DNA from 2 places in the Streptococcus sp. 5905 genome. Region 2 is predicted to be linked to the other one. Evidence: predicted binding sites of a transcription regulator. Region 2 holds the regulator's gene; the other holds the start of a gene.
What was found. Region 2 encodes NrdR, which represses ribonucleotide reductase genes. Its sites were predicted from a motif close to ACACNATATATNGTGT; they were not measured.
Positions count from the first base shown of each region.

Region 1 (11,278 bases), 450 kb from region 2:
TTGCTGCCCTTCTAATCGTTGTTGACATTGTCATTTACTATCCATTCCTTAAAGTCTATGATGAACAAATCCTTGAAGAAGAGCGTTCTGGTAAAGTCAATGATGAATTGAAAGAAAAAGTAGCAGCAAACTTCAATACTGCCAAAGCAGATGCTATTCTTGAAAAAGCAGGTGTAGAAGCAGCGCAAAACACAATCACTGAAGAAACAAATGTCCTCGTTCTCTGTGCTGGTGGAGGTACAAGTGGTCTCCTTGCAAATGCTCTAAACAAAGCAGCTGCAGAGTACAATGTCCCTGTCAAGGCAGCAGCTGGTGGCTATGGAGCTCACCGTGAAATGTTGCCTGAGTTTGATCTGGTTATCCTTGCTCCTCAAGTTGCTTCAAACTTTGAAGACATGAAGGCCGAAACCGACAAACTTGGTATCAAACTTGCTAAGACAGAAGGTGGCCAATACATTAAACTGACTCGTGATGGAAAAGGCGCTCTTGCCTTCGTTCAAGCGCAGTTTGAAGAATAAAATGTAAATACCAAAGAAGTGAGATGGAGGAACTCCTCCCAACTATATCCCCATCTCAGTTCTATTTCTTGAAAGGTGAATCAAATGACAAAAACACTTCCAAAAGACTTTATTTTTGGCGGAGCAACAGCAGCCTACCAAGCAGAAGGTGCTACACATACTGATGGTAAAGGGCCAGTCGCCTGGGACAAATACCTCAAAGATAACTACTGGTACACTGCTGAACCAGCCAGTGATTTCTATCACAAATACCCAGTTGACCTCAAACTTGCAGAAGAGTATGGTGTCAATGGTATCCGTATTTCAATCGCTTGGTCACGTATCTTTCCAACTGGTTATGGGAAGGTTAATGACAAGGGGGTTGAGTTCTATCATAAATTATTTGCAGAGTGCCACAAACGGCATGTTGAGCCATTCGTGACTCTTCATCACTTTGACACGCCAGAGGCGCTTCATTCAAACGGAGATTTCCTAAACAGAGAAAACATTGATCACTTTGTGGATTATGCAGCTTTCTGTTTTGAAGAATTTCCTGAAGTTAACTTTTGGACAACCTTTAATGAAATTGGGCCGATAGGGGATGGCCAGTATTTGGTTGGGAAATTCCCTCCAGGTATTCAGTACGACCTTGCCAAAGTCTTCCAATCTCATCACAATATGATGGTGTCGCATGCGCGTGCAGTAAAACTTTTCAAGGATAAGGGATATAAGGGTGTAATTGGTGTGGTTCATGCACTGCCTACTAAGTATCCTCTGGATCCTGAAAATCCTGCAGATATTCGTGCAGCTGAGTTAGAAGATATTATCCATAACAAGTTTATCCTAGATGCGACTTATCTAGGACGCTATTCCGACGAAACCATGGAAGGTGTCAACCATATCTTAGCAGTCAATGGTGGAAGTTTAGATCTGCGTGAAGAAGACTTCGCTGTGCTAGAAGCTGCAAAAGACCTGAATGACTTCCTTGGAATTAACTACTACATGAGTGATTGGATGCAAGCCTTTGATGGCGAAACAGAAATCATTCATAACGGTAAGGGTGAAAAAGGAAGCTCTAAGTATCAGATTAAGGGAGTTGGACGTCGAGTAGCTCCAGATTATGTGCCACGTACGGACTGGGATTGGATTATCTATCCTCAAGGTTTGTATGATCAAATCATGCGCGTGAAGAAAGATTACCCAAATTACAAGAAAATCTACATCACAGAGAATGGTCTCGGATACAAAGATGAGTTTGTGGATGGAACAGTCTACGATGATGGACGGATTGATTATGTTAAGAAACATATGGAAGTGATTGCAGATGCAATCTCCGATGGAGCCAATGTAAAAGGCTACTTTATCTGGTCGCTGATGGATGTCTTTTCTTGGTCAAATGGCTATGAAAAGCGTTATGGCCTCTTCTATGTTGATTTTGAAACCCAGGAGCGTTATCCAAAGAAATCGGCTCATTGGTACAAGAAACTAGCTGAGACGCAGATTATCGACTAAAACTAACAAAAAAATTCCCCACCAAGTGGCAGGGGAATTTTTTATGGTTTTGATAAAAGAATGGTTGTTTGTTTCGATAGATTTTCAAATGTCTCCTGACTCAGTTTGGAATCTGAAACGATTGTATCAATCTCTGAGATATTGTAGAAAGTGTAAAAATCAAACTTATTAAACTTACTGTGATCTGCCAGTAAGTATTTTTTATTGGCATTATTCAAGGCAATTCGTTGGGCTTCGCCCTCTTCCTCACTGAAAGTGGCAATAGCCTTATCCTTAATGCCATTACAGCTAACAAAAGCCTTAGAAAACTGAAGGTTGGTCAAATCCTGCAAGGTGAGTGTCCCCACAAAAGCACCAGTGATAGAGCGATAATTTCCACCAATCAAAATCAAATCTGTTAGTTTTCGTTCGTTTAGGATGAGAAAAACAGGAAGACTGTTTGTTACAACACGAATATTATCAATTGGGAGTTCACGAGCAAAACATTCTAAGGTTGTTCCTGGCCCGATAAAAATGGTTTCACCTTCGTCAATCAAATGACCTGCAAAACGGCTAATTTCTTGTTTTTCAGCAATCTGCAAGCCTTGTTTTTCAACATTTGAGCGTTCGTTGTTTAAGAGAGAACCTGTACGAAGTTTTTCAGCGCCACCGTGCACACGAACAAGCAAATCCTTATCTGCCAATTCTTGTAAGTAGCGGCGAGCTGTCATATCTGACACATCAAGACTCTCCATAATCTCTTTTACAGTAATAGTGCCTTTTGTGTTTACTGCTTCTAGAATACTATCTAGTTTTTCTTGCTTTAGCATCCTTATCACCTCGATTTCTACTATTATTATCTTACCATAAAACGCTCAATCAATCAAATAGAAAAAAACAAAATAAAACAAAAACAAAAATACCATGGTTGTTTTAAACAAACCATGATATTTTGAATGATTGGTCAAATTAAGTCCAAACCGTAGTTGTAATCCTCATCTTGCATAGCTTCAACTTCACCAAGGAGGTAACCATTTCCGACTTGAGAGAAGAAGTCGTGGTTAGAAGTCCCTGTTGAAATACCGTTCATGACGATAGGATTGACATCATCAGCTGAATCTGGGAAGAGGGGATCTTGTCCGAGGTTCATGAGAGCTTTATTGGCATTGTAACGAAGGAAGGTTTTGACTTCTTCGGTCCAACCAACACCATCATAGAGGCTTTCTGTATAGCCCTCTTCATTCTCGTAGAGGGTGTAGAGCAGGTCGTACATCCATTCTTTGAGTTTTTCTTGCTCCTCTTCAGGCAATTCGTTAAAACCAAGTTGGAATTTGTAACCAATGTAAGTTCCGTGAACAGACTCATCACGGATGATCAGTTTGATGATTTCCGCAACGTTGGCCAGTTTGTTGTTACCGAGATAGTAGAGTGGGGTAAAGAAACCAGAGTAGAAGAGGAAAGTTTCAAGGAAAACGCTGGCAATTTTCTTTTCTAGTGGGCTACCATTGAGATAGATTTCATTGATAATTTCCGCTTTTCTTTGTAGGTAGGGGTTAGTGTTGGTCCATTCAAAGATTTCTTCAATCTCAGCCTTGGTGTTTAAGGTAGAGAAGATAGAAGAATAGGATTTTGCATGGACAGATTCCATAAATTGGATGTTGTTAAAAACAGCTTCCTCATGCGGTGTACGGATGTCTGAACGAAGAGCCTGAACCCCTGTTTCTGATTGCATGGTATCCAAAAGGGTCAAACCACCAAAGACTTTTCCTACCAAGTCTTTTTCCTTGTTTGATAGTTTTCTCCAGTCGTCAAGGTCATTTGACAAGGGGATACGCGTGTCGAGCCAGAATTGCTCCGTCAACTTTTCCCAAGTTGATTTGTCGATGACATCTTCGATGGCATTCCAGTTAATGGCTTTGTAGTAAGTTTCCATGTTATAAAAATCCTTTTGAATTATTCATTCTCAGTTGTATTTAAAAGTTGTTTTATATAATTGTCATATTCCTCATCAATATCTTCTGTACTTTGATTATTTTCTTTTCTATTTTGTACTTCGACTAAGTAATTTTCTGTTTTTTGTTGAATAATTTGGTTGATTTCGTTGTTTGATGAGTTTTTTTTCTTGCTAGTTTGGAGTTTAGAAAGAAAATGTTTATATAGTTTTTGAAAACTGAGAGTAGTTATTGCACCTAGAACAGTCCCCAAAGAAATAAGTATAGTAGTTGCTTTTTTAGGTCCACCCCATAACTTTGTAAGTTGAGCCATTGTAGCATAATCCCATTTAACATCTTTTATAATTTTAATAGATTCTAAAATCAAATTTTTCATGTTGATTACCTCAGTGAGACTTCGTTAAATCACACAGCTTTCACATTGGTTAGCACCAACTTCCCCACCGTCGTCTGTAAAGGTACGGACGTAGTAGATAGACTTGATTCCCTTGTTAAAGGCATAGTTACGAAGGATAGACAAGTCACGTGTCGTTTGTTTGTTTTCTTTCTTCCATTCGTAAAGTCCTTTTGGAATATCACTACGCATGAAGAGAGTGAGTGATAGTCCTTGGTCTACGTGCTCAGTCGCAGCAGCGTAAACATCAATCACTTTACGCATATCCATGTCGTAAGCAGAAGTGTAGTAAGGGATAGTATCTGTTGACAAGCCTGCAGCAGGATAGTAGATTTTACCGATTTTCTTCTCTTGGCGTTCTTCGATACGTTGCGTAATCGGGTGGATAGAAGCAGAAACGTCGTTGATGTAGCTGATAGAACCATTTGGAGCTACAGCAAGGCGGTTTTGGTGATAAAGACCATCTGCTTGAACCTTTTCGCGAAGTTCAGCCCAGTCAGCAGCACTCGGGATAAAGACGTCTTTGAAAAGCTCTTTGACACGATCTGATTTTGGAACAAATTCGCCTGTCACATACTTGTCGAAGTAGCTACCGTTAGCATAGTCTGATTTTTCAAAGTTGTGGAAGGTGATACCACGTTCGCGTGCGATATTATTTGATTCCACCAAGGTCCAGTAGTTCATAAGCATAAAGTAGATGCTTGTAAATTCAACTGACTCAGCTGATCCATACTCGATGAGTTGTTGGGCAAGGTAACTATGAAGTCCCATGGCACCAAGACCAAAGGTGTGAGCCAAACTGTTTCCGTGGTCGATAGTAGGAACAGCTACGATGTGCGAACTATCTGTAACGAAAGTCAAAGCACGAACCATAGCGCGGATAGAACGACCAAAGTCAGGTGAGGTCATCATGTTGACCACGTTTGTTGATCCAAGGTTACATGAAACATCTGTTCCCATTTGAAGGAATTCTTGAGCATCGTTGATCAAGCTTGGTTCTTGAACTTGAAGAATCTCAGAACACAAGTTACTCATGATAATCTTTCCATCAACAGGATTTGCACGGTTAGCCGTATCAATGTTGACTACATAAGGGTAGCCAGACTCTTGTTGCAATTTAGAGATTTCAGTTTCCAAATCACGCGCTTTGATTTTTGTCTTGCGGATGTTTGGATTTGCAACCAATTCATCGTATTTTTCCGTGATGTCGATGTAGTTGAACGGTACACCATATTCAAGCTCTACAGAGTATGGGCTAAAGAGATACATTTCTTCATTTTTGCGAGCCAATTCGTAGAATTTATCGGGCACCACAACACCAAGCGAAAGGGTCTTAACACGAACTTTTTCATCGGCATTTTCTTTCTTAGTGGAAAGGAAAGCGATGATATCTGGGTGAAAGACGTTGAGGTAGACAACACCAGCACCTTGACGTTGCCCGAGTTGGTTTGAGTAAGAGAAGCTGTCTTCAAAAAGCTTCATAACTGGTACGACACCAGAAGCTGCTCCTTCATAACCTTTGATAGGTGCGCCCGCTTCACGAAGGTTGCTGAGGGAAATTCCCACACCACCACCGATACGTGAAAGTTGAAGAGCAGAGTTGATAGAACGTCCGATAGAGTTCATATCATCAGTCACCTGAATCAAGAAACAGGATACCAACTCCCCACGACGAGCACGTCCAGCATTTAAGAAGGAAGGAGTAGCTGGTTGGTAGCGTTGGTGGATGATTTCATTGGCAATATCAGTCGCAATCGCTTCATCCCCGTCAGCAAAATAAAGCGCGTTAAAGAAGACACGGTCTTCCATACTTTCAAGGTAATATTCACCGTCATTAGTCTTCAAGGCATACTGGTTGTAAAACTTATAGGCAGCCATGAATGATTTGAATTGGAAGTTTTGGTCCTTGATAAATTGATGCAATTCTTCCAAAAACTCTGGACGGTATTTCTTGAGAAATGCAGTTTCGATGTAGTTATGTTCAATAAGGTAGTTGATTTTATCAGTAATTGAATCAAAAACCATGGTATTTGGAACTACATTTTCTTTAAAGAAGGCATCCAAGGCTTCCTTATCTTTATGAAGCATGATTTGTCCATTGACAGGACGGTTGATTTCGTTATTGAGACGGAAGTAAGTTACGTCCTCAAGATGTTTTAATCCCATAAAATTTCCTTTATCTAATTACAAAAGAAAGGCCTCTAAGTTAGCCCTAGAAGCAATCTCTTCTGGATGATGTACTAAGATTATGCTAATTGTTTCAGTTTTCCTGGTTGGAAGCCTGAAAAGACTTCAGTTGGTGTTTGGATAACAGGAGCTGCGCTGAAACCGAGCTCTTTAACTTGATCGATGTACTCTGGTTGCTCGTCGAGATTGATCTCACGATAAGCGACATTGTTGCTATCCAAGAAACGTTTGGTCATTTTACATTGTACACAATTATTTTTAGAATAAACCGTTACCATTTTCGTAACTCCTCATAAAATTTGATTACTTTCTTAGTATATCAGAAAAAAAAACTTTGTCAAATTTTTTAAACTAAATCTTGTGCCTAAAAGTTACAGTTTTAAAAACTAAATACAAGATATAGTGTTTTTTTAAAACATGAGCTTTGACTTTCATTGAACTATCAAAGTTTATTAAAACAAAAAAACTATATCCTGTATGTTGGTAATTTATATAGAAGATTTTCAGCAAGTTATCTGAAAGGAAATTGAAGAAAGTCCATAAAACACTTGAAAAATTATCTTGAAGGTGATATAATACACTATTGTAAGGGTTATCACTTATAACTCAAATAGAAAACACTTAAAGGAGAGTCAAACTATGGCTTCTAAAGATTTCCACGTAGTGGCAGAAACAGGTATTCACGCACGTCCAGCAACATTGTTGGTTCAAACAGCTAGCAAATTTGCTTCAGATATCACTCTTGAGTACAAAGGTAAATCAGTAAACCTTAAATCTATCATGGGTGTTATGAGTCTTGGTGTTGGCCAAGGTGCTGATGTTACAATTTCAGCTGAAGGTGCAGATGCTGACGATGCAATCGCTGCTATCTCTGAAACAATGGAAAAAGAAGGATTGGCATAAGGAAATGACAGAAATGCTTAAAGGAATCGCAGCATCTGACGGTGTTGCAGTTGCAAAAGCATATCTACTCGTTCAACCGGATTTGTCATTCGAGACTGTTACAGTCGAAGATACAAACGCAGAAGAAGCTCGCCTTGATGCCGCTTTACAAGCATCACAAGACGAGCTTTCTGTTATCCGTGAGAAAGCAGTAGGTACGCTAGGGGAAGAAGCTGCTCAAGTTTTTGACGCTCACTTAATGGTGCTTGCTGATCCTGAAATGATCAGCCAAATTAAAGAAACTATCCGTGCTAAGAAAGTGAATGCAGAAGCAGGTCTGAAAGAAGTGACAGACATGTTTATCACTATCTTTGAAGGCATGGAAGACAACCCATACATGCAAGAACGTGCAGCGGATATCCGCGACGTGACAAAACGTGTATTGGCTAATCTTCTTGGTAAGAAATTGCCAAACCCAGCTTCTATCAATGAAGAAGTGATCGTGATTGCACATGACTTGACTCCTTCAGATACAGCTCAATTGGACAAAAACTTTGTTAAAGCTTTTGTAACCAACATCGGTGGACGTACAAGCCACTCAGCTATCATGGCACGTACGCTTGAAATTGCGGCAGTATTGGGTACAAACAACATCACTGAAATCGTTAAAGATGGTGATATTCTCGCCGTTAACGGTATCACTGGTGAAGTAATTATCAACCCGACTGATGAGCAAGCAGCAGAATTTAAGGCAGCTGGTGAAGCTTATGCGAAGCAAAAAGCTGAATGGGCTCTCTTGAAAGATGCTAAAACAGTAACTGCTGATGGCAAACACTTCGAATTGGCTGCCAACATCGGTACTCCAAAAGACGTTGAAGGTGTCAATGACAATGGCGCTGAAGCTGTCGGTCTTTACCGTACAGAGTTCTTGTACATGGATTCTCAAGACTTCCCAACAGAAGACGAGCAGTACGAAGCTTACAAGGCTGTACTTGAAGGAATGAACGGTAAACCTGTTGTCGTTCGTACAATGGATATCGGTGGAGATAAGGAACTTCCTTACTTCGATATGCCTCACGAAATGAACCCATTCCTTGGATTCCGTGCCCTTCGTATCTCTATCTCTGAGACTGGAGATGCTATGTTCCGCACACAAATCCGTGCCCTTCTTCGTGCGTCTGTTCACGGTCAATTGCGTATCATGTTCCCAATGGTTGCGCTCTTGAAAGAATTCCGTGCAGCGAAAGCAGTCTTTGACGAAGAAAAAGCAAACCTTCTTGCTGAAGGTGTTGCAGTTGCGGATAATATCCAAGTTGGTATCATGATCGAGATTCCTGCAGCGGCTATGCTTGCAGACCAATTTGCTAAAGAAGTTGACTTCTTCTCAATTGGTACAAACGACTTGATCCAATACACAATGGCAGCAGACCGTATGAACGAGCAAGTTTCATACCTTTACCAACCATATAACCCATCAATCCTACGCTTGATCAACAATGTTATCAAAGCAGCTCACGCTGAAGGTAAATGGGCTGGTATGTGTGGTGAGATGGCTGGTGACCAACAAGCTGTTCCACTCCTTGTCGGAATGGGCTTGGATGAGTTCTCTATGTCAGCAACATCTGTACTTCGTACACGCAGCTTGATGAAAAAACTCGACACAGCTAAGATGGAAGAGTACGCAAACCGTGCTCTTACAGAATGCTCAACAATGGAAGAAGTTCTTGAACTTCAAAAAGAATACGTTAATTTTGATTAATCGAAAGATTCCTGTAACTAAGTTGCAGGGACTTTTTTTGGTATTTTTAAAAGAAATTTCAGGAAAGCTGATTACATGAACCCTTTTAAAGAAAAAGTAGTGGTGCAGAATAAAAAATACTTAACTGGTTTATAAAATTCTTGACAAGCTGCGAATTTAGGAGTAAACTGTTAACCAGTTAAGTAATAGAGAGGAGTTTCTGCAATTTAGAAATGAATTGCAACTAGAAATATAAAAAAGAAAGAGAGTTTCGATGAAAATTAATAAAAAATACCTTGCTGGTTCTGCGGCAGCTTTAATTTTAAGTGTTTGCTCTTACGAGTTGGGACTTTATCAAGCTAGAACGGTCAAGGAAAATAATCGTGTTTCCTATATAGATGGAAAACAGGCGACGCAGAAAACGGAGAATCTGACTCCTGATGAGGTCAGCAAAAAAGAAGGCATCAATGCCGAGCAAATCGTCATCAAGATAACTGATCAAGGTTATGTCACTTCACATGGAGACCACTATCATTATTACAATGGGAAGGTTCCTTATGATGCTATCATCAGTGAAGAGTTGCTGATGAAGGATCCAAACTACCAGCTCAAGGATGAGGATATTGTCAGTGAAATCAAGGGTGGTTATGTTATCAAGGTGGATGGAAAATACTATGTCTACCTTAAGGATGCAGCCCATGCAGATAATGTCCGTACAAAAGAAGAAATCAATCGGCAAAAACAAGAGCATAGTCAACATCGTGAAGGTGGGACTCCAAGAAACGATGGTGCTCTAGCCTTGGCACGTTCGCAAGGACGATATACTACAGATGATGGTTACATCTTTAATGCCTCTGATATCATTGAAGATACTGGTGATGCTTATATCGTTCCTCATGGCGACCATTACCATTACATTCCTAAGAGTGAGTTATCAGCCAGCGAATTGGCTGCAGCAGAAGCCTTTCTATCTGGTAGAAGTGGCCAATCAAATACGCCTACTTATCGCCGTACCAATAACAACAGTGCTAGCAGCGATGTAGATAGATGGACCCCATCCTATAATAACCAAGGCAGTGGCTATACGCACACGAACACAGCTAACAACAGTAGCAACGATAGCCAAGTAAGTCAAAGTGATGAGGATATTGATGGCCTTCTGAAACAACTTTATGCCTTGCCACTCAGCCAACGACACGTAGAATCTGATGGTCTTGTTTTCGACCCAGCACAAATCACAAGTCGAACAGCCAGAGGAGTTGCTGTGCCTCATGGGAACCATTACCATTTCATCCCTTACGAACAAATGTCTGAATTGGAAGAACGAATCGCTCGTATTATTCCTCTACAGTACAGTTCGAACCATTGGGTGCCGGATTCAAGACCAGCAGAACCAAGTCCACAACAGACTCCGGAACCTAGTCCAAGCCCGCAACCTGCACCAAATCCTCAACCATCTCCAAGCAATCCAATTGACGAAAAATTGGTCAAACAGGCAATTCGAAAAGTAGCTGATGGCTATGTATTTGAAGAGAATGGAACCTCTCGTTATATTCCTGCTAAGGAACTTTCAGCAGAAACTGCTGCAGCCATTGATAGTAAACTCGCCAAGCAAGAAAGTTTAGCTCATAAACTCGAAGCTAAGAAAACCAACCTCCCATCTGCTAATCGAGGATTTTACAATAAGGCTTATGACTTGCTAGCAAGAGTTCATCAAGACTTACTTGCTAATAAAGGGCGTCAAGCTGATTTTGACGCTTTGGATAAACTGTTGGAACGTCTCAATGATGCCTCAAGTGATAAAATCAAGTTGGTGGATGATATCCTGGCCTTCCTAGCACCGATTCGTCATCCAGAACGTCTAGGAAAACCAAATGCGCAAATTGCCTATACTGATGATGAGATTCAAGTAGCCAAGTTGGCAGGCAAGTATACAACAGAAGATGGCTATATCTTTGATCCTCGTGATATCACCAGTGATGAGGGGGATGCCTATGTAACTCCACATATGACCCATAGTCATTGGATTAAGAAAGATAGTTTGTCTGAAGCTGAAAGAGCGGCAGCCCAGGCTTATGCTAAAGAGAAAGGTTTGACTCCTCCTTCAACAGACCATCAGGATTCAGGAAATACAGAG
Region 1 is NZ_VMLC01000001.1:801,145-812,422, reverse strand. It holds gene HT680_RS03975 (lactose-specific PTS transporter subunit EIIC) at 1-518, shown strand, start outside; gene lacG (6-phospho-beta-galactosidase) at 603-2,009, shown strand; gene HT680_RS03965 (DeoR/GlpR family DNA-binding transcription regulator) at 2,051-2,818, opposite strand; gene nrdF (class 1b ribonucleoside-diphosphate reductase subunit beta) at 2,953-3,921, opposite strand; gene HT680_RS03955 (hypothetical protein) at 3,942-4,316, opposite strand; gene nrdE (class 1b ribonucleoside-diphosphate reductase subunit alpha) at 4,341-6,500, opposite strand; gene nrdH (glutaredoxin-like protein NrdH) at 6,581-6,799, opposite strand; gene HT680_RS03940 (phosphocarrier protein HPr) at 7,161-7,424, shown strand; gene ptsP (phosphoenolpyruvate--protein phosphotransferase) at 7,429-9,162, shown strand; gene HT680_RS03930 (pneumococcal-type histidine triad protein) at 9,416-11,278, shown strand, end outside.
Region 1: nrdH (glutaredoxin-like protein NrdH) is a predicted target of NrdR. The motif match lies at 6,912-6,927, and genes of this name have one in related genera.

Region 2 (11,278 bases):
AAAAAATTTGTTGCTGAATTAATCGGTACATTTATGCTTGTGTTCATCGGAACAGGAGCTGTTGTTTTTGGAAATGGTGTTGAAGGTCTTGGGCACCTTGGGATTGCTCTTGCTTTTGGTTTGGCCATCGTAGTTGCAGCTTTCTCAATCGGAACTGTTTCAGGTGCTCACTTGAATCCAGCTGTTTCGATCGCTATGTTTGTAAACAAACGTTTGTCATCTTCAGAGCTTGTAAACTACATCCTTGGACAAGTAGTTGGAGCTTTCCTTGCGTCAGCTGCAGTATTCTTCCTCTTGTCTAACTCAGGCATGTCAACTGCTAGTCTTGGTGAAAATGCCTTGGCAAACGGTGTCACTGTCTTTGGTGGTTTCTTGTTTGAAGTCATCGCAACCTTCTTGTTTGTCCTAGTTATCATGACTGTAACATCAGCAAGCAAGGGCAATGGTGCGATTGCTGGTTTGGTCATTGGTTTGTCCTTGATGGCAATGATCCTTGTGGGATTGAACATTACTGGACTTTCAGTTAACCCAGCTCGTAGCTTGGCACCAGCTGTCTTGGTTGGTGGCGCAGCTCTTCAACAAGTTTGGATTTTCATCCTTGCTCCAATCGTTGGTGGTGTACTTGCAGCTCTTGTTGCTAAAAACTTCCTTGGAACAGAAGAATAATTGAAATTCAAAAAGCCTTGCTCCTCATCTTGAGGAACAGGGCTTTTTCGTATCTGTTTATACTCAATGAAAATCAAAGAGCCAACTAGGAAACTAGCCGCAGGTTGCTCAAAGCACTGCTTTGAGGTTGTAGATAGAACTGACGAAGTCAGCTAAAAACATGGTTTTGAGGTTGTAGATGAAACTGACGAAGTCAGTAACCATGCATACGGCAAGGCGACGTTGACGCGGGTTGAAGAGATTTTCGAAGAGTATTAGCGGTTGTCAATTTTCTCTGGATAAAGGTCGTGTTGGAAGAGGCGTTGTTCTGCCAAGCCTTCATACTTGGTTCCAGGCCTACCGTAGTTGTAGTAAGGGTCGATTGAAATACCACCGCGCGGAGTGAATTTTCCCCAGACCTCTAAATAGCGAGGGTCTAGCAAGTTGACCAAGTCTTTCCCGATGGTGTTGATACAGTTTTCATGAAAATCTCCATGATTTCGGTAGCTAAAGAGGTAGAGTTTGAGGGATTTTGACTCGACGCAGAGCTTGTCAGGAATGTAGGAAATATAAATCGTCGCAAAGTCTGGCTGAGCAGTGATTGGGCAGAGGGAAGTAAATTCAGGGCAGTTGAATTTGATGAAATAGTCATTTTCCACATGACGATTGTCAAAGGATTCGAGGACTTCTGGTTGATAGTCAAAAATGTAGTTGGTCTCTTTGTTGCCTAGTAGGCTTAAGTTTTTCATTTCTTCTTGTTGTGACATGATTTTTTCTTTCTAATTTAAACACCACGTTGGTTATCGTAGAGGAGGGTATGGAGTTGAGGGAGGACGCGGACATTGCCCCAGCTATCGTCAGCAGCGACGTGTTCCCAGAGTTCTTTGAGGCGGTCCAGTTGGTCTTGGACAATATTGCCCGTAGCCTTGGGCTCAGGGTTTCCTGCTGATAAGAAAAGAACATCTGGTTGGTAGCGCTCTTGAATGCCTTTGGCAAAGGCCAAATCGGCATCATCAAAGACAGGGATTTTAAAGGTGACTTTGTCAGGGTCCAGTTGGGAAACGATGAAATCCAAGGTCTCGAAGTTGACCTCCATCTTGGAGGAAGGAGGTTTGGGGCTAAGAGTGACCTGGTCAATATCTTTTAACCAATTTTGCCAGCGGGAGCCTTGGGTCTCAACAGCCAGAGTGACACCGCGTTCCTTGAGTTTGGTGACGAGTTGAGCCATGTTGGCTGCTAGGATAGCAGGATTTCCGCCAGATAGGGTAACGTAGTCGTAGCTTCCCAGTTTATCCAACTCAGCAATGACCTCGTCAGCTGTCATACGAGTAGGTTTTTCAGAACCATCCCAAGTAAAGGCAGAGTCGCACCAGTCGCAGTGGTAGTCGCAACCTGCAGTACGGACAAACATAGTTTTCTGCCCAATAGCACGACCTTCACCTTGAAAGGTTGGGCCGAAAATTTCCAGAACTGGTAGTTTGAGGACACGTTCCCTAGTCATCTAACCACTCCCGTCTAAACTCTGCAAAGGCAGTCGGAGTCTCATAGAGACGAACGTATTCCAAACAGAGACCGCGTTCGTCTGGCAACTCTTGACTCATGGTTTGGAAAATCCAGTAAACCATATTTTCAGCAGTCGTGTTCATATAAGGCAGGGTTTCATTGAGATAGCGATGATCCAAGTGGGGTTCTAAGTAGTTCTTGTAGATAGCTTTGATGTCTCCGAAATCGTAGGTCATGCCACGTTCATCTAAAAATCCACTGACAGCAATCTGCAGATGGTAGGTGTGGCCGTGCAGGGATTTGCATTTTCCCTCATAGTGAAAGAGGTGGTGGGCAGCGTCGAAAGTAAATTCTTTTGATACCAAGGTTCTGTGAGGATTGTAGACAAGAGATTCCCCAGTTTCCTGTTTGATTTCTTTGGGAGCAAAAAACATTAGCCCTCTCCTTTCTGTGAGAGATAAACATCAAGGCCATGCTGACGTAGGTGGCAGGCTGGGCAATCTCCACAGCCACTTCCAATAATTCCGTTGTAGCAGGTCAAGGTCTTTTCACGAACATAGTCAAAGGCACCGAGTTGGTCGGCTAAGTCCCAAGTTTCAGCCTTGTCCAGCCACATGAGAGGTGTTTGGATAACAAAGTCGTAATCCATGGCAAGGTTGAGAGTAACATTAAGGGATTTGACAAAGACATCTCGACAATCAGGGTAGCCTGAGAAGTCTGTCTCGCAGACACCTGTGACGATGTCTTTAATGCCTCGTTGCTTAGCAAGAACTGCCGCAAAGGACAGAAAGAGGTGGTTGCGACCGTCAACAAAGGTATTGGGAATCTCTCCCTCTTTTTGCTCGATTTCCAGATCAGAAGTCAAGGCATTTTCAGTGATTTGTCCCAGTAGAGACATATCCAAGATGTGATGACGAATGCCTTGTTCCTTAGCGATTTCTCTAGCAACTTGAATTTCGAGATGATGACGTTGGCCGTAGGCAAAGGTGACAGCTTCGACTGTTTTATAGTGTTCTTTAGCCCAAAAGAGGCAGGTTGTGGAATCTTGACCGCCACTAAAGACGACCAAGGCTGATTGACGTTTCATAGTACTCCTTCCAAAATGGGAAATGTTCAGAGCACGCAAAAAGCTCCCTTGAGGGGAGCTAAAAAATACCAAGTAGAGGTTTTTTTTAGCGATGGCATGTCCCAAACATCGTAATATTCTACCTACAGTCTAGCATATTTTTTGAAAAATGGCAAAGGGCAAGAAAAAAGAGACCAAATGAATCCACTTGGTCTCTCGTGTGATTAACTTAATTCAGCAACGATGGCCTTGATTTGTTCTGCTGTGTGAACACCTGCGACTTGTTTAACCACTTGGCCGTCTTTTTTGAAGAGAAGGGTTGGGATAGACATGATTCCAAAAGCACGAGCTGTGTTTGGATTTTCATCAACGTCCATTTTAACGATTTTCAAGACATCTTCTGAAAGTTCTTCAGACAATTTATCCAAGATCGGACCTTGCATGCGACATGGACCACACCAAGTTGCCCAGAAATCGACCAAGACCAAACCGTCTTTTGTTTCTTGTTCAAATGTTGCATCTGTAATTGCTTTTGCCATTGTATTTCTCCTTTTTTAGTTATATTGGCTTAAATCTTGTTTCATGAGATAGAAGAAGACATCTCCATAAGTCCCATGGTAGTCCAAATCATGACCATTGTAAGTTAATTTTTGGACAGTGTAGTAATCCGCGACGCCGATAAGGCAGGCTTGTTGAGAACGTTCAAATTCTTCATAAGATTCGAAAGTCATAGTTCTCTCTTGTTTGCTGGCGTCTAGGTAGGTAATTTCGATCATATAAAACTCCTTTATTCGATCTTGACTTTATTGTACTCCTTGAACAGAGGAATGTCAAGAAAAATGATTGCGCACGCAACTTTTTTAAAAATCGGATTAAGAAATGAAGTCAAGACTGGTTTCCAGTCTTTCTTCGACAGCTTTTTGCAGGTAGGCTAGAGTTGTTTGTCCTTCGTCAGTCAGACAGATAAAACTAGCTCGTCTATCCTGATCGCAACATCTGCGACTAAGCAAACCACAGTTTTTCTCTTCTAGTCGAGCCACCATTCGAGAAACAGCGCTCGGGCTGAGATGGAGTTTATCTGGCAGGTCAATCTGCCGTAAGGATTTTTCATCAGCTAGGTCCAGATAGTAGAGCAGATAAAACTCTTTCAAAGTCAGCCTTTGTTCACTCTGCTGGGCAATGGTTTCTTCTAACAAGGCTTCTATTTCCTTTTGACGGCGATTGTAGTCAAACCACTTTTCCAAATAGGTCATTGCTTTCTCCTTTCTTTTCAAAGTAAAAATCACAAAGTCATTACTGATTGTCTTTGTAACACAAGATGATTGCGCATGCAATGATTATACTACTTTTAACTAATCCTTGCAAGAAAGAAAAATTTCGGTATTTCCTTGAAATTTTCTGAAAAAAGAGTAAACTGGTATGCAAGAATTCTATTTCAAGGAGTTTGAGATGAAGTTATATGTTCAATTAATGATTCTCTTTGTGATTTCTCTTATTGGTGAAGGGATTTCCAGTTTCTTTCATCTGCCTATCCCAGGCAGTATTATCGGTTTGATTATTCTTTTTCTAGCCCTGCAATTCAAGTGGCTGAGGACCAGACATGTCAATATGGTCGGAAATTTCTTGCTGGCCAATATGACCATTCTCTTTTTGCCACCAGCAGTGGGAATCATGGAAAAGTTTGATGTGATTGCCCCCTATCTCTTGCCCATTGTCTTGATTGTCTTTTTTGCGGCTGTCATCAACATTATCCTCATCGCCCTAGTGGTTCAGTTCATCAAGAGACGGTTTGAAGGAGATTATGAGAAAGGAGATGCCAAATGAGCGAATTTGTATCCAATCCTCTGTTTGGGATTGCATTGTCTATCCTAGCTTATCTAGTGGGGATGTTGATTTACAGACGTTTTCCCCATCCATTGACGACGCCTTTGCTTTTGTCAGCTATTTTCATTATCATCTTTCTAAAGGTGACGGGTATTTCTTACCAAGATTACTACCAAGGTGGGGTTTATCTGAATAACTTGATAGTCCCATCAACAGTGGCTCTAGGGATTCCGCTTTATAAGAGTTTTCACTTGATGAAGCACCATGCTCGGAGTATTCTCTTTGGTAGTCTGCTAGCAGTAGTTGTCAATACTAGCTTCACTGCCATAGTGGCGAAAATCTTTGGCATGGACTTTTTCCTAGCCATTTCTCTCTTTCCCAAGTCAGTGACAACCGCCATGGCAGTGGGGATTACAGAAAAATTGCAGGGTTTGACGACTGTGACCTTGGTCGTCGTAGTGGCAACTGGGATTTTAACTAGTGTTATTGGACCAACCCTTTTAAAGTGGTTGAAAATTGATGATCCAGTGGCTGTAGGTCTTTCCCTTGGAGGGACAGGTCATGCTGTCGGAACGGGAACGGCCTTTCGATACGGCTCTGTAGCAGGCGCCATGGGTGGCTTGGCTATCGGTGTCACCGGTATTCTCTACGTCTTTGTCAGTCCCATTGTAGCCAGTTTGATATTGAGTTAAAGAAAAACCCAGCTTTCTAGCTGGGCATTTTTTATTGCAAGTTAACCTTATTTTTCAAGATATAGTAGGTTCCGAGGTAGTAGATAATTGCTAGAATGAAATCTTTGAGGATATCAACGCTAATTAGGAGGTTAAAATCATAATCCATTCGGAAGAAGATAGAAATATAGCCAATCACGATGTTAATCACGATATAGGCTAAAATTCCCATAGCGGTACGATACTCGTTAAATAGTTGACCAATTGAGATGCAAAGGTAAATAGATAAAATCCAAGTAATTGAACCCACCAGAAGAGAGAGGGCATAGAGCCAACCGTAGCCGAGATAAGGAGAGATAAATCGATAGAGGAGTGGCAAATCTTTCACTACAGGGGTGAGTGAGAAGATAATAATGATACTCAAGATAAATATAATATAGCTTATGATTGACCAAATGAGAGCACCCAGTAATTTGGCGGTGATGATTTGGTGTTCAGAGACGGGCAGAGTCAATGTCAGATAGCCCTGACGATCGTAGACACTTCCCTTGAAGCGTCGAACGATTAGAAAGATCGTCGCGATCCAGAGAGTAACGCTGAGCCCCCCAAAAACTAAGATCAGAAAACCTAACAGATAGTAGGGCTCATTACCATAGCTAGTGTAGGTCTGACTAATACCAGAAATGGATGCACCAATCAAAACCGAAATTGCAAGCACAGCACCGTAGAGAGCTAGATACCATTTGTTAACATTTTTAAATTCATAACGAACTAAATTCCAAAACATAATAATCTCCTTTGTCTAAGCCTTGAACTCCTGGCGGAAGAGCTGGTCAATCGACTCACCTGACTCATAACGAATATCATCAACATTTCCTTGACGGACGACTTTTCCGTTATTTAGGAAGATGATTTCGTCCAAGATCGGCTCAATATCTGAAATCAAGTGGGTAGAAATCAAAACAGTTGAAGTTGGTGAGTAGTTGTTGATGATGGTATTGAGGATATAATCACGGGCAGCCGGATCCACACCACCAATCGGTTCGTCGAGCACGTAGAGACGAGCTTCACGGCTCATAACGAGGATGAGCTGAACCTTTTCCTTGTTCCCTTTTGACAATTTCTTGAGACGACTGTTTTCATCAATGCCAAGATCTGCTAAAAGATGCTGAGCCCGCTCAAGATTGAAATCTTGGTAGAAAGTTTTAAAGTAGGTCAGTGCTTCTTTGATTTTCATCTGTTCATTCAGATAAGTCGTGTCTGGTAGATAAGAGACAATGGCTTTGGTAGCAGGACTTGGGTCCATGTTGTTAATGAGGACACGACCTTGGTCTGGTTGGAGAAGTCCGTTGATCAGCTTGATCAAGGTTGTTTTTCCAGATCCGTTTGGACCGAGAAGCCCGACGATTTTTCCAGCGGGAATCTCAAGGGAAACATTGTTAAGGGCTGCTGTAGCCCCATAGGATTTGGATACATTTTCAAATGCTAGTAATGTCATAATTTTACACTCCTTTGATGTATTCGCTAAGCACACTTGGCAGTTCTTCTTTTTGATACCCGAATTGAAGCATGCCCGTTACAAAGTTTTTCAGTTGCTCCTCAGAAAGCTGTTTGCGGGACTGAACGATGAGATCTAAGTCCTCAGTGACAAAACGACCAGTAGTCCGCTTGCTATAAACGAAGCCCTCGCGCTCAAGATCAGACAAGGCGCGCTGAATTGTGTTGGGATTGACCCCAGCCTCGCTCGCTAGTTCCCTTACGGTTGGGAGCTGTTGGTTGGGTTCCAGTTCATGGGAAACAATCTGTAATTTGATTTTTTCCATAATCTGCAAATAAATGGGTTTTGTATTATCAAATGACCAGGACATCATAGTCTCCTTTCTTTTTCTTTATTGTTCTAATTAAATAATACAATAAAACAAAAAACTTGTCAAGTAAAAATAAGAATTGTTTTGGGAATTGCTCAAAAAATGGTATAATGAAAAGAAAACGACAAGGAGGAGAAGCATGCGTTGTCCAAAATGTGGGGCTACCAAGTCTAGTGTTGTTGATAGCCGTCAAGCCGAAGAAGGAAATACCATCCGTCGAAGACGTGAGTGCGACGAGTGTCAGCATCGTTTTACAACCTATGAACGAGTTGAAGAACGAACGCTGGTTGTCGTCAAAAAAGACGGTACACGAGAACAGTTTTCAAGAGATAAAATCTTTAATGGGATTATCCGCTCAGCCCAGAAGCGCCCTGTTTCGAGTGATGAAATCAACATGGTGGTCAATCGCATCGAGCAAAAACTCCGTAGTCGCAGTGAGAACGAGATTCAAAGTGAATACATTGGAGCCTTAGTCATGGAAGAATTGGCAGAGCTTGATGAGATTACCTATGTTCGTTTTGCCAGTGTTTACCGTAGCTTTAAGGATGTGAGTGAGTTGGAGAGTCTGCTCCAGCAGATCACCCAATCCTCAAAAAAGAAAAAGGAAAAATAGATGAAACCAAATGACCGTTTTTCTTTTCTAAAGAATAATCGGGTGTCGCAAGATACCTCTTCCCTGGTGCAGTGCTACCTCCCGATTATCGGTCAGGAGGCGCTGAGCCTCTATCTATATGCCGTTACCTTTTGGGATGGAGGTCAAAAAGAACACCTTTTTGCCAACATTCTTAATCATTTGGATTTCGGGATGAATACGCTCCTCCAGTCTTTTAAAATCTTATCTGCTGTGGACTTGTTGACTCTTTATCAGAAGGGGGAAGTATATGAATTGCAGCTTCATTTTCCCCTTTCAAGTCAGGAATTTTTAAGTCATTCTGTCTATAGTAGACTTTTGGAGAGAAAGATTGGGGATACAGCTGTTTCTGCTATGAAACAGGCTCCAAGTGAGGGAGAAGAACTTTCTGTTTCTTTGAGTCAAGTCTTTCCAACCCTGACCGAAGAAGTGACCCCAAGCGAGTCTAAAAGCAAGTTAAAAAATGATTTTGATTTGGAATATTTTCAGCGCCTGATGGCTCGAGATGGTTTGCGTTTTGAAAACGAGCAGGCGGATGTTTTGGAATTGTTTGCCATCGCAGATGAAAAAAAATGGACCTGGTTTGAAACCTATCAATTAGCCAAGGCGACAGCTGTAGCTCAGGTTATTTCAGTCAAACGCATGCGTGAAAAGATTGCGCAAAAGCAGGTTTCTTCTGACTTTAGCCCCAAAGAAATGACCATTATCAAGGAAGCCAAAACCAAAACTCCCCTACAATTTTTAGCGGAAATCAAGCAAACTCGTAAGGGGAACATCACCCAGAGCGAACGGGAACTTCTTCACCAGATGGCATCTTTAGGCTTGTTGGACGAAGTCATCAATATCGTCTTACTTTTAACCTTTAACAAGGTTGATTCGGCCAATGTCAATGAAAAATATGCTATGAAAGTCGCAAACGACTATGCCTATCGCAAGATTCGGACAGCAGAGGAAGCCGTGCTTCGGATTCGAGAACGTCAGCAAAAAGGGCAAGAAGACCAGAAAAATAAGGCTAGTTCAACGAAGACAAATGTTCCTAAGTGGAGTAATCCAGAATACAAGAATCAAACCAGTGAGGAAACTCGTCTGGAATTAGAACGTAAAAAACAAGAAATGTTAGCCCGATTAGAAGAAGGAGGAGACTAGATGGAAAGTGTTGGTGACGTTATTAAACGTCAGTCAAGTCGTTTTCAGTATCAGGAACTAGTCCAGCAGATTATGAAGGACCCAGATGTAGCGGCTTTTATCCAGAAAGAATCCCTCAGCCCAGAGGAGTTAAATCGTAGCATCTCCAAGTTCAACCAATATATCACAGAACGGGACAAGTTTCTTCGCGGGGATGCGGACTATATAGCGCGTGGCTACAAGCCTATCTTGGTCATGAATCACGGTTATGCGGATGTATCTTATGAAGAAACACCGGAACTAATCGCGGCTGAAAAAGAGGCAGCTATAAAGAATCGTCTCAAGTTGATCAATCTACCAGCAAGTCTCAAGAAAGCGAAGTTGGCTCAGATTGACCTAGATGACTTAGGTCGTTTGCCGATTTTTGAGAGACTCTATGCCTTTGTAGACCTTTACCCAAGCATCCGAAAAGGCCTCTATCTGTACGGAGATTTTGGTGTTGGTAAGAGTTTCATGATGGCGGCTTTGGCTCACGACTTATCTGAAAAACGTGGTGCTTCAACAACCATTCTCCACTATCCAAGTTTTGTCATTGATGTGAAAAATGCTATCGGTGAAGGAACTGTGAAGACCTTGGTGGATGAGATCAAGTTAGCAGAGGTCTTGGTCTTGGATGATATTGGTGCAGAACAGTCTACCCCTTGGGTGCGTGATGAGATTCTCCAAGTTATTCTCCAGTATCGCATGCAGGAAGATTTGCCGACCTTTTTTACTTCCAACTTTAATTTCCAAGATTTGGAAAAACATTTTGCCAAAGGAAAGAATGGAAATGACGAGACTTGGGAAGCTAGACGGGTTATGGAACGAATCCGTTATTTAGCAGAGGAAACAAGACTAGAAGGAGAAAATCGCCGATGACAGAAACCATTAAACTGATGAAAGCTCATACTTCAGTTCGTCGCTTTAAGGAGCAAGAAATTCCTCAAGCAGACTTGGACGAGATTTTAACTGCTGGACAAATGGCGTCATCTTGGAAAAATTTCCAATCCTACTCTGTGATTCTTGTACGCAGTCAGGAGAAGAAAGATGCTCTTTATGAATTGGTTCCGCAGGAAGCCATTCGTCAGTCAGCAGCCTTTTTGCTCTTTGTTGGTGACTTGAATCGAGCTGAAAAGGGAGCAAGCCTTCATACAGATACTTTCCAACCTCAAGGGGCAGAAGGTCTCCTCATCACCTCGGTAGATGCGGCTCTTGCTGGTCAAAATACCCTGCTTGCGGCTGAGAGTCTGGGATATGGTGGTGTGATTATCGGTTTGGTCCGTTACAAGTCGGAAGAAGTGGCAGAGCTTTTTAACCTGCCTGACTATACCTACCCAGTTTTTGGGATTGCCCTTGGCGTGCCAAACCAACAACATGATGTCAAACCAAGACTGCCTTTGAACCAAGTAGTTTTTGAAGAAGAATACCAAGAACAGCCAGTTGAAGCGATTTTGGACTATGACAAAGTTCAGGCAGACTATGCTGGTGCGCGTGCGACAACCTCTTGGAGTCAGCGTTTGGCAGAGCAGTTCGGTCAAGCCGAACCTCGTTCAACTCGGAAGAATCTAGAACAGAAAAAGTTATTGTAGAAAGTGAGAAAACATGGCCTTACCAACTATTGCCATTGTGGGACGTCCCAATGTTGGGAAATCAACCCTATTTAATCGGATCGCTGGTGAGCGGATCTCAATCGTAGAAGATGTCGAGGGTGTGACACGTGACCGTATCTATGCAACGGGTGAGTGGCTCAATCGTTCCTTTAGTATGATTGATACTGGAGGGATTGACGACGTCGATGCTCCCTTTATGGAGCAAATCAAGCACCAGGCAGAAATTGCTATGGAAGAAGCCGATGTCATCGTCTTTGTGGTGTCTGGGAAAGAAGGAATTACGGATGCAGATGAGT
Region 2 is NZ_VMLC01000001.1:346,830-358,107, forward strand. It holds gene HT680_RS01650 (aquaporin) at 1-666, shown strand, start outside; gene queF (preQ(1) synthase) at 921-1,412, opposite strand; gene queE (7-carboxy-7-deazaguanine synthase QueE) at 1,430-2,146, opposite strand; gene queD (6-carboxytetrahydropterin synthase QueD) at 2,139-2,582, opposite strand; gene queC (7-cyano-7-deazaguanine synthase QueC) at 2,582-3,235, opposite strand; gene trxA (thioredoxin) at 3,439-3,753, opposite strand; gene HT680_RS01680 (DUF4649 family protein) at 3,769-3,990, opposite strand; gene HT680_RS01685 (MarR family transcriptional regulator) at 4,087-4,467, opposite strand; gene HT680_RS01690 (CidA/LrgA family protein) at 4,664-5,038, shown strand; gene HT680_RS01695 (LrgB family protein) at 5,035-5,730, shown strand; gene HT680_RS01700 (hypothetical protein) at 5,762-6,496, opposite strand; gene HT680_RS01705 (ABC transporter ATP-binding protein) at 6,512-7,207, opposite strand; gene HT680_RS01710 (GntR family transcriptional regulator) at 7,212-7,577, opposite strand; gene nrdR (transcriptional regulator NrdR) at 7,717-8,190, shown strand; gene HT680_RS01720 (DnaD domain protein) at 8,191-9,354, shown strand; gene dnaI (primosomal protein DnaI) at 9,355-10,251, shown strand; gene HT680_RS01730 (NADPH-dependent oxidoreductase) at 10,248-10,961, shown strand; gene der (ribosome biogenesis GTPase Der) at 10,975-11,278, shown strand, end outside.